Massilia litorea: one gene and its partner. The protein of the gene in region 2 binds, or shares a complex with, the protein of the main gene of each other region. Links are inferred from orthologs where the notes say so. Each region holds a gene or a part of one and is shown on either strand. Other genes may lie near its edges.

Region 1 (2,857 bases), 2.5 Mb from region 2 along the record:
CCCGGTGGGTGCACGTCGCCGGATAATCAGGCCCCCGGAACCAGCTCCAGCACCACTGGCTGATGATCCGACGCCGCCGTCTCCGACTGCACCTCCACGCTGGCCACGCGCCGCGCGAGATCTTCGGTGACAAAAAAATAATCGTAGCAATCCGGCTTCTCCGGCCACGGATAACCGTGCAGGCCGGCGGTCGGCGCGCGCGCATGGCCGGGATGGCGGGCGGCCCAGGCGTCGAGCAGCAGCGGCGCGCCCTCCGCATGCGGCGCGAGCAGGGCCTGGTAGGCGGCGTCGCCCGGCGCCATGTTGAAGTCGCCGCAGTAGATGGCCGAGGCCGGGCGCTCGCCCAGCTGGTACGGCGCGTCCATCTCCGGATGCGCGGCGAAGATGCGGGCGCGTGCGCTCGCTTCCGCATGCAGTTCGCGCAGGCGCCGTATCTGCGCCATCCTTTGGAGCGGCGAATGGTATTCGAGGTGGGTAGTCACCAGGCGCAGCCTGGCGCCGGGCGTATCGAGCACGACCTCGATCGCGCCGCGCGGCATGCCGGGTGCGCCTTCCGGGTCGACCGGCCAGGGCAGCATGTGGCGCTGGGCCTGGGTGATGCGGTATTTCGAGAGGATCAGGTTGCCGAACAGGCGGGGGACGTTGTTGCGGTAGATTTCACTGGGAGCGTGCTCGATCGCGTGGAAGCCACCGAAGGCGCCCGCCAGCTGCTTGAACTGGTTGGCGGTGGCGCTGCCCTCGAGTTCAGGGTGGTTGGCGGCGACTTCCTGGAGGCAGATGATGTCCGGATTGAGCTTGCGCAGCACATCGATGATCGCGTGGATACGGATGCGCCCGTCTTTCCCACAACCCCAGTGAATGTTCCAACTTACAACGCGCATGTAGGACCTCCCAAAACTGGACCGCCCGAGTTTGCCATCGTTCGGGGCAGGGCGGTCACACGGTAGGATCGTTGTCAGCGTTGCAAGTTCACGAAATCCTAAGCGGCTTCCAGCTCGTCCAAAGGCCAGCGCGGACGCACATTGAAGGCGTAATCGCGGGTCGCCAGCGCGGGATTTCTCTCCAGGCGCAGGGCCCCGGCAAAGGCGATCATCGCGCCGTTATCGGTGCAGAACTCGAGCTCCGGATAGAACACGCGGAACTTGCGTTTGTCGGCCGCGGCGTTCAACGAAGCGCGCAGCTGGGCATTGGCGCCGACGCCGCCGGCGATCACGAGGCGCTTCAAACCCGTGTGGCGCAGCGCGTTCACGCATTTTGCGGTGAGCACGTCGACGATCGCATCGACAAAACCGCGCGCGATGTTCGCCTTGTCCTGCTCGCAGATATTCGCGATCACCTTCTCGTCGTGGTTCTTCACCACGGTCAGCACGGCCGTTTTGAGGCCCGAGAAGCTGAAATTGAAATCCTTCGAATGCAGCATCGGGCGCGGCAGCGTGTAGGCAGCCGGATCGCCGAATTCGGCCAGGCGCGAAATCGCGGGGCCGCCCGGATAGCCGAGGCCGAGCAGCTTGGCCGATTTGTCGAAGGCTTCGCCGGCGGCGTCGTCCAGGGTTTCGCCGAGCAGGGTGTAGCGGCCCACGCCGTCGACCCGCATCAGCTGCGTGTGGCCGCCCGAGACCAGCAAAGCGATGAAGGGGAAGTCGGGGCGCTCGGTGGCCAGCAGCGGCGAGAGCAGGTGGCCCTCGAGGTGGTGCACGCCGAGCACCGGCTTGTCCAGCGCCAGCGCCAGGCTGCAGGCGACCGAGGAACCCACCAGCAGCGCGCCGGCCAGGCCTGGGCCCTGGGTGTAGGCGATGGCGTCGATGTCGCCTTTCGCGATGCCGGCGCCTTTCAAGGTCTGTTCGAGCAGGGGCAGGGCGCGCCGGATGTGGTCGCGCGAGGCCAGTTCCGGCACCACGCCGCCGTACTCCTCGTGCATGGCGACCTGCGAATGCAGGGCATGGGACAGCAGCCCGCGCTCGGTATCGTACAGAGCCAGGCCGGTTTCATCGCAGGAGGATTCGACGCCGAGAACAATCATGGGAAAAGCCGGAAGGGAAGAGCGGAAGACGGCATTGTAAAGCAGACGGCCGGGCAGTGCCCGGCCGCAGGATCACAGCACACGCATCAAGGACGCGCCAGCAGCTCCTTGTGTGCATTTTTCAGCATCGTCACCGTATCGTCCCAACCGATGCAGCCGTCGGTCACCGAGCAGCCATATTTCAGCTGGGTCAGGTCCGAAGGAATCGGCTGGTTGCCGGCCACGATATTCGATTCGATCATCACGCCCACCAGCGACTGGTTGCCGTGCTTGATCTGCTGGATCACGTCCGACATCACCAAGGGCTGCAGCTCCGGCTTTTTATAACTGTTCGCGTGCGAGCAGTCGACCACCAGGTTGGCCGGCAGGCCCGCTTTTTTCAGGGCCTGTTCGGCGATCGTGACCGAGACCGAATCATAGTTCGGACGGTCGCCGCCGCCGCGCAGCACGACGTGGCCGTAGGCGTTGCCGCGGGTACGCACGATCGAGACCGCGCCCTTGTCGTTGATACCGAGGAAGGCGTGCGGATTGGCCGAGGACAGCACCGCATTGATCGCGATGCTCACATCGCCGTCGGTGCCGTTTTTAAAGCCGACCGGCGTCGACAGGCCCGAGGACATCTCGCGGTGGGTCTGCGATTCGGTGGTGCGCGCGCCAATGGCGGTCCAGGCGATCAGGTCGCCCAGGTATTGCGGCGAAATCGGATCGAGCGCTTCGGTGGCGGTGGGCAGGCCCAGTTCGCACACGTCGATCAGGAATTGCCGCGCGCGCTCCATGCCGACGTCGACCTGGAAAGAGTCGTCCATGAACGGATCGTTGATATAGCCCTTCCAGCCG
Region 2 (7,915 bases):
CCACGCTCTGGAAAGACAAGCTGGGCCAGATCTCGCTGGCCGTCACCACCCTGTTCTGGGGCGCCGGCGCGACCTTGCAGTTCATCGTGCTGAAGTGGGCCGAGCGCTCGCTGCACATGCCGCTCGACAAGGCCACCAGCCTGATCGGCGTGGTCGCAATCGGCGTGGCGATCGGCGCCGCGCTGGCCGCCAGGGTAATCCCGCTGAGGAAATCCTTGACCGTGATCCCGATGGGCATCCTGATGGGCCTGGTCGTGATGATCATGGTGTTCGTGCGCGACGTAATCGTCGCCTACCCTCTGCTGGCGCTGATCGGCTTCCTCTCGGGCTTTTTCGTGGTACCGATGAACGCCCTGCTGCAGCACCGCGGCCATGTGCTCATGAGCGCGGGCCACTCGATCGCAGTGCAGAACTTCAACGAGAACCTGTCGATCCTGACCATGCTGGCGCTGTACTCGATCATGATCACCCTGAACCTCGACCTGGACATGATCATCGTGATGTTCGGGCTGTCGATCGCGGGGATTACCTGGCTGATCATGAAGCGGCATCAGCGCAACCAGGCGCAGCATGATTCGCTGGCGCTGATCGGCGAGCACAAGCATTGATGCCGGCGGGCGCCGCGCGCCCCTGGCTTACCAGACGATATTGCGCATATCGTCCTGGGCGCTTCTCGCCTCCGCGCGCTCACGCCAGTCGTTCGGCACGATGAAGCCACGTTCGATCTCTTCCACCAGACCCGGCGTTTCGCGCACCACCGCCACCAGCACCGGCGAGGGATTCGTCTCGAACTGGGCTTCCAGCTCGGCATGCAGCTGGGCGCGGTTCAACAGCCATGCCGCCTGCGCCGCGCGGAAGGGCGCCAGCCATTGCAGCTTGGGCAGGACCAGGAAGGCGTCGGCGCCGAGCGAGTCGAGTTCGCCCAGCGCGCACCAGAAGCCGCGGCAGTGCCCGGCCGTGATGCCGCTCATCGCCGGCCAGCTGCCGGCTGGATAGAACAGCCAGCCTTTCACCAGGGCGCGCGCCGAGGTCACGGGGCGCGGCAGCAGCGGCTGGGCCGCGGGGTGCGTGCCCAGCTCCAGCTGGCGCCCGAAAATCTTGCGCATCTTCGCGCCCAGGCTGTCGGCCAGGTTGGGCCCGACCAGGGCGTCGAACTCCTGCCCGGCTTCGCCTTGCAGCAGGTAGAACTTGGTGGCGAACTCGATGTGTTCGAGGGCGTCGGGGCCATTCTCCAGCAGGAAGTCGAACTCGCCGACCGTGTCGTTGCGGTTGGCGCGGATCTGCAGGCCGTGGGCGACCAGGCGTCCCTGCTCCTGGAAATAAAAGGCCATCAGCTTTTCGGCATACAGGCCGAGGCGCCGGTAGACGCGCGGGCCGAGGGCGGCGTCGAGGCGGGCCGGATCGAAGTCGAGGTCGCGCAGCCAGCGTTCGACTTCGGGCGTCACCGGCCCGGTGGAGGCGATGCGGCCCTGCCAGTGCGGCGCGGCGGCGTCGAGCAAGTCGGGCGAATCGAGCAGCCAGGCCAGGGCGCGCACCCGGGCGCGCCGCAGGTGCCCCCAGCGGCGGTGGAAGGCGGCCTGGTAGCTATCGGCCCCGTCCTGCATTCAAACCTTCTGCATTCGAAGCTCGCGCATTCGGCGCGCCCGCGGTACGCGCACGGCACAGGTCCGCCCAGGCCAGCGCCTTGTCGGCGCCGCGGCGCAGCAGCTCGCCCGGATGCAGGGTCGCCACCAGCGCCGCCTTGCCCAAGGCGTGGGTGGTGCCGCGGGTGCCGGCCAGCGGCTCCTGCAGCGGTTTGCCGAGCAGGCCGTTGGCCGCGATCTGGCCCAGGGTCAGGACCACGCCGGCGCCGGTGAGGGCCAGTTCGCGCTCGAGGAAGGGACGGCAGGCCGCCGCTTCCTCGGCGGTGGGCGCGCGGTCGCCGCCGCTGGCGGACAGCGGACGGCATTTCACCAGGCTGGTGACGTAGACGTCCTGCTCGCGCGTCAGGTCGACCGCGCACAGCATGTTGTCGAGCAGCTTGCCGGCCTCGCCGGCCAGTGGCGCGCCCTCCGCTTCATCGGCCGCACTGGTGGCGCCGGCGGCGACCAGCCAGCGCGCCTGCAGGGCGCCGGCGCCGTACACCGGCTTGCGGCCGGCGCAGTCGCCGCAGCGCGTGCAGCGGGCGATCGCGGCGCGCAGTTCGTCCCAGTCCATGGCGGCGATCGCCTCCGGGCTGTCGCCCTGCTCTTCCTCGACCGCCGGGGGAGCGGGCGGGGTCCATGCCGGCGGCGGCGGCGCGGAGGTCATCGGGATCTCGCCCCAGGCCGGGTCGCGCGGGGGCGGCGGGATGACACCGGGAGCAGGCGCAGGTGCGCGCGCTGATTGCGCTGCCGGCTGCGGCGCCGTGGCGGCGACCGCTGCCGCTGCTTCCGCCTCGACCGGCGCGGAGTCGTCCGCAGGTTCGCGGCGCAGCCGCCACAGCGGCGTGATGCCCATCTCGGCCAAAAATACTTCGTCGCGTTCGCTCGGGTTCATAGTGCATGCCTCATCACGATGGCGTCCTCGCGCTTGCCCTCATGGGCCGGATAATATCCCTTGCGCCGGCCGATCTCGGCAAAGCCGTAGCGCTTGTACACGGCCAGCGCGCGCTCGTTCGACGGGCGCACTTCGAGCAGCACGGATTCGGCGCCCATCTCTTTCGCCCGCGCGCACAGGGTATCGAGCAGGTGCCGTCCCAGTCCGGTGCCGTGGCGCTCGCCGGCCACCGCCACGTCGAGCAAATGGGCTTCGTCCAGCGCATACATCAGCAGAAAATAGCCGGCCAGCTCGCCCGCGGCATCGCGCAGCAGCCAGGCGTCGTAGCCTGCCTGAATGGAATCGCTGAAGTTGGCGCGGCTCCAGGGATGGGGGAACACGCTGCATTCGAGCGCGTGCACCGCGTCGACGTCGTCCATCGTCATCCGCACCAGGCTCAGGCGGTTCGCTACGCTCGCGTCCATCATGCCTTCGAGCCCTCGGCCTTGGCGGCATTGATCACCTGGCGCTCGGCGCTGGTGTAGGCGACCTTGTTGCGCAGGTAAAGCGGCTGGGCCTGCGCCGCCGGCACGCCCTGCCCGGCCGCCAGCGCGGCTGCGCCGATGGCCGCCAGGTCGCGCGCATGCGGATTGACGCCGGCATCGGCCGCGGCCGCGAAGCCTTTACCGGCAAACGCGTCCGGATAGGCGGAGAAGCCGTTGCCGCAGGCGGCAAGGCCCGCGGCGGGCTGCGGCGCCACCGCCTCGGGGCCGGACAGGGTCGGCGCAACGACGACTTGCCAGGCCCCGTCGAACCGGTATTGCGCCCAATAGACTTCGTTCATGCGCGCGTCCAGCACGGCCAGCACCTCGAGCGCGCCGCTCTTCGCGCGGCACGCCTCCGCCATCGCCTCGAGCGTCACCAGGGGCAGCACCGGCAGCTCGGCCCCGAAGGCCAGGCCCTGGGCCACGCCGCAGGCAGTGCGCACGCCGGTGAACGAGCCGGGCCCGGCGCCGAAGGCGATGGCATCGACGTCGCTCAGGCGAATCTGCGCCTCGGCCAGCAGTTCCTGCACCATCGGCAGCACGGATTGCGAATGGGTACGCACGCCGCCGGACTCGCGCGACAGGACAGTGCGGCCGGCGGTCTTGCCGGGCGTGTCGCCGATGAGCAGCGCGCAGGAGGCGAGTTCGGATGAAGTTTCGATGGCAAGGATGATAGGCATGCGCTATTTTAACCCGTCACGCACGGCCCCGGCCATGGCCGGCGTGGCCCCGATTGCTGTCCCGAGGTAGAATCCGCTCATGCATTCCCTGACACTTGATACGAGCAACCGCGACCAGCTCGCCGCCTCCTTCGGCGGCGGCCGCTGGATCGTCGCCTGCCTGTGCGCCGCCTGGTGCGGCACCTGCGGCGGCTACCGCAGCGCCTTCGAAGCCCTCGCCGCCCGCCATCCGGACAAGACCTTCGTCTGGATCGACATCGAAGACCAGGCCGACGTGGTCGGCGACCTCGACGTCGACAACTTTCCGACCCTGCTGCTGCAAAAGGACGACACGGTCGCCTTCTTCGGCACCATGCTGCCGGACGCCGCCCTCGCCGAACGCCTGGTCCAGGCCCAGGCTGAACTCGCGCCGGAGGAACTGGCGCGCCTGGCCGCGTCCAGCCAGCAACGGCGCGACTGGCAGCGCGACTGCAATTTGCGAACGCTGCTGGGCCAGGCAGGTCAGCAGTGATCCGAGCGACCCGCAGGGTGGATTGAGCGTCGGGCCGGCCGGCCTTACCCCAGGCGCAGCGGCAGGCTGCGCAGGCGCCTGCCCGTCAGCTTGAACACGGCCGCCGCCACGGCCGGCGCCACCGGCGGCACGCCCGGCTCGCCCACGCCCTCGGGCGGCTCGGCGCTCGGCACGATCACGGTTTCCACGATGGGCGCGCGGTCCATGCGCAGTACCGGGTAGTCGCCGAAGTTCGACTGCTGGACCCGCCCATCCTTGATCGTGATCTCGCCGCCCAGCGCGGCGGACAGGCCGAACACGACCGCCGACTCCATCTGCTGGGCCACGATGTTCGGGTTCACCACGATGCCGCAATCGATCGCGCAGACGACGCGGTGCACGCGGATGTCGCTCCCCTCGACCGAGACCTCGGCCACCTGGGCCACGATGCTGCCGAAAGACTGGTGCACGGCCACGCCGTGGGCGCGGCCTGGGGCCGGGGCGCCGGCCTTGCTCACGGCCGCGTCGAGCACGGCGAGGTGGCGCGGGTGATCCTTCAGCAGCGTGCGCCGGTACTGGACCGGGTCCTGGCCGGCCGCATGCGCGACCTCGTCGAGGAACGCCTCCTTGAAGAAGGCATTGTGCGAGTGGCCGACCGAACGCCAGTAGCCGAGCGGCACCGCGCTGTCGACGATCACGTGGGCGATGCGCTGGTTGCGGATCTCGTACTGCATGTCGTACTCGCCCTCGGCCGTCGTCTTGTCCGGGCCCATCCCGGGCAGGCCAAGATTGCGGGGGAAGTACTGGTGGCCGATCGCGCCGCTGGCGGACTTGTTGTCCCAGGCCAGCAGGCGGCCTTGCGCGTCCAGCGATGCCTTGAAGCGCGCCAGCGCGGCCGGGCGGTAGACGTCGTGGGTAGTGTCGTCTTCGCGGGTCCAGATCAGCTGCACCGGTTTGCCCTTCGCCGCCAGCGCCACGGCCACCGCCTGCGCCACCATGTCGCCCTCCAGGCGCCGCCCGAAGCCGCCGCCGAGCAGCATCACCTCGATCGTCACGTCTTCCCGCGCGACGCCGGCCACCTTGGCCGCAACGTCGACCGCGATGCTCGGCACCTGGGTCGAGGCCCACAGGCGGACCTTGCCGTTCGCGACCTGGGCGGTACAGTTCACCGGCTCCATGGTCGCGTGGGCGAGAAAGGGCGCGCGGTATTCGGCCGTGATCGTTTTCGCCACACCGCCCACGTCCTGGGTGCCGCTTTCGTAATAGGTGAATCCGGATTCCTTGTCGAGGGCGGCGGCAAAGCCGGCGAAGATCGATTCCGACGACAGCCCCCTTCCCGCTTCTTCGTTCCACTGCACCGGCAGCGCGGCGGCGGCGGTCTTCGCCTGCCACCAGCTGTGGGCGATCACGGCGACGCCGGCGCCGGCGCCGGCATACGGCCCGAGCGAAGCCGAGACATCGGCGATGCCGACCACGCCCGGCATGGCCTTGACCGCAGCCGCGTCGAAGGAAACGACGGTGGCGCCGACGACGGGCGCCATCTTGACGGCTGCGTACAGCATGCCAGGCGGACGGGCGTCGATGCCGAAGCGCGCGCTGCCGTCGACCTTGCCCGCGGTGTCGCGGCGCGGCACCGGTTTGCCGATCAGGCGGAATTCGCGCGGCTCCTTCAGGCGCACGTCGCCGGCGTCGATGCCGGCACCGACTTCAGCGGCGCGCGCGGCCAGGCTGGCGTAGGAAGCGCGCCGGCCGTCCTTGTGGATCACGACGCCGTTCTGGGTGCGGCAGTCGGCGGCGTTCGACTTCCAGCCCTCGCATGCCGCTTTCACGAGCATGGCGCGTGCGACCGCGCCGGCTTCGCGCATCGGCTGCCAGGCGTCCTTTACGCTGGTCGAGCCGCCGGTGAACATGATGCCGAGCTCGCGCCCGACCTTGGCCAGCATCCACTGGGCGCCATCCTTCACGTTGCCGCGATCGTCGGGGTGGAAGGGCAGGTTCTCGCGCAGGACGGCCAGGTTGCCGAAGATCTTGTCGATCGGGGCCGCGGCAATGCGCACGGAATCGAGCGCGGCGTCGAGCTCCTCGGCCACCAGCATCGGCAGGGCAGTGTGCACGCCCTGCCCCATCTCGCTGCGCGGCACCACCACCGAGACCGTACCGTCGGGGTTGACCGCGATCCAGCCGTTGAGGGCGACGGCGCCGTTCGCGACGGGGAGCGGTGCGCTCGTGTGCAGGCGCTGGCGCGGCGGGCGCGTGCCCCAGCCCACCAGCAGCGCGCCGCCGGCCACCAGCCCGCCGAGCAGGAAGCGGCGCCGCGAGCGGCGTTTGCCGCGCGTTTGCCCGGGTACCGCGTCAGGTGCCGGTTTCGCGTCCGGCGTGTTCGTGTCTCTCATTCTTCTCGTTTCCCCATTCTTCGAGCAGCACGCCTGGCGCCACCGGCCGGCCGTACAGGTAACCCTGTGCACGGGTGCAGCCGTGGCGCAGCAGGAATGCCGCCTGTTCTTCGTTCTCCACTCCCTCGGCGATCACCGAGAGGTGCATGCTTTTACCGAGCTGGATGATCGCGATCGCGATCGCCTCGTCGTCCGAATCGACGGCGATGTCCTTGATGAAGCTGCGGTCGATCTTCAGGACGTCCACCGGCAGCTGCTTCAGATAGGCCAGCGACGAGTAGCCGGTGCCGAAATCGTCGATCGCCAGCCCCACGCCGATCGCATGCAGCTCGTGCACGAAAGCCAGCGCGTCGCCGGTATTCATGATCACCGACTCCGTCACTTCCAGCTGCAGCCGGCGCGGCGCCAGGTTCGTCGCCGCCAGCGCGCGCGAAACCAGCGGCGCCATCGCCCCGCGCTCCACCTGGCGCACCGACAGGTTCACCGCCATCTTCGGAACCACCAGGCCTGCCTCGTCCCAGCGCACCATCTGGCGGCAGGCCTCGAACAGCACCCATTCGCCGATCTGGTTGATGAAGCCGGTGTCCTCGGCCATCGGGATGAAACGCACCGGGCTGACCTGGCCGAGTTCGGGATTATGCCAGCGCACCAGCGCTTCGACCCCGATCAGGCGCCCACTGTCGATTTCGACCTGCGGCTGATAATGGAGAAAGATCTCCTGGCGCTCGATCGCGCGCCGCAGCAGCGCTTCCATGCGCAGGCGTTCGACGCCCTCGCCGTCCATGTCCCTGGAGTAGAACTGGTAGCCGTTCCTGCCGCGCGACTTGGCCTGGTACATGGCCACGTCCGCATTCCTGACCAGCAGGTTCGCATCCTCGCCGTCCTGCGGGAACAGGCTGATGCCGATCGAGCCGGTGACGAACAGCTCGTGGCCGGCGACGGTGAACGGCTGCTCGAACAGCGCCATCATCTTGGCCGCCACCTGGCCCGCGCCGTAGCTGCCGTCCACGTTCTCGAGCAGGACGATGAATTCGTCGCCGCCCAGCCGCGCCAGGGTGTCGCCGTCGCGCAGCCGCGCGCCGAGCGCGGTCGCCACCTGCTTCAGGAGTTCGTCGCCGACGTGGTGGCCGAGCGTGTCGTTGACGTTCTTGAAGCGGTCGAGGTCGATGAACATCACTGCCAGCTGCTGGCCTTCGCGCGCCGCGCGCCCGATCGCATGCAGCAGGCGGTCCTGGAACAGCAGGCGGTTGGGCAGGCCCGTCAAGGGATCGTGGTGCGCCAGGTAGTCGAGCTGTTCCTGCGACTCCTTCA

What was found. The genes of interacting proteins can lie anywhere in the genome.
Region 1: the proteins of tsaB (region 2) and tsaD are in contact, whole or in part, in a solved structure (PDB 4WQ4), measured with the Escherichia coli proteins. The link is inferred for Massilia litorea from one-to-one orthologs.

What each region holds. Positions count from the first base shown.
Region 1 is NZ_CP062941.1:2,106,904-2,109,760, forward strand. It holds tsaD (tRNA (adenosine(37)-N6)-threonylcarbamoyltransferase complex transferase subunit TsaD), read right to left. Parts: upstream 2,021-2,857; coding sequence 980-2,020; downstream 1-979. Other genes in the region: LPB04_RS09415 (endonuclease/exonuclease/phosphatase family protein), read right to left, coding at 27-881; LPB04_RS09425 (3-deoxy-7-phosphoheptulonate synthase), read right to left, coding at 2,107-2,857.
Region 2 is NZ_CP062941.1:4,608,940-4,616,854, forward strand. What follows is about bases 1,852-4,842. They hold tsaB (tRNA (adenosine(37)-N6)-threonylcarbamoyltransferase complex dimerization subunit type 1 TsaB), read right to left. Parts: upstream 3,722-4,842; coding sequence 2,981-3,721; downstream 1,852-2,980. Other genes in these bases: LPB04_RS20650 (uracil-DNA glycosylase), read right to left, coding at 1,852-2,517; rimI (ribosomal protein S18-alanine N-acetyltransferase), read right to left, coding at 2,514-2,984; LPB04_RS20665 (thioredoxin family protein), read left to right, coding at 3,801-4,232; LPB04_RS20670 (xanthine dehydrogenase family protein molybdopterin-binding subunit), read right to left, coding at 4,277-4,842. Outside these bases: lysophospholipid transporter LplT, read left to right, coding at 1-608; LPB04_RS20645 (DUF1853 family protein), read right to left, coding at 636-1,604; more of LPB04_RS20650, read right to left, coding at 1,585-1,851; more of LPB04_RS20670, read right to left, coding at 4,843-6,604; LPB04_RS20675 (EAL domain-containing protein), read right to left, coding at 6,564-7,915. UniProt on the Escherichia coli protein: Required for the formation of a threonylcarbamoyl group on adenosine at position 37 (t(6)A37) in tRNAs that read codons beginning with adenine.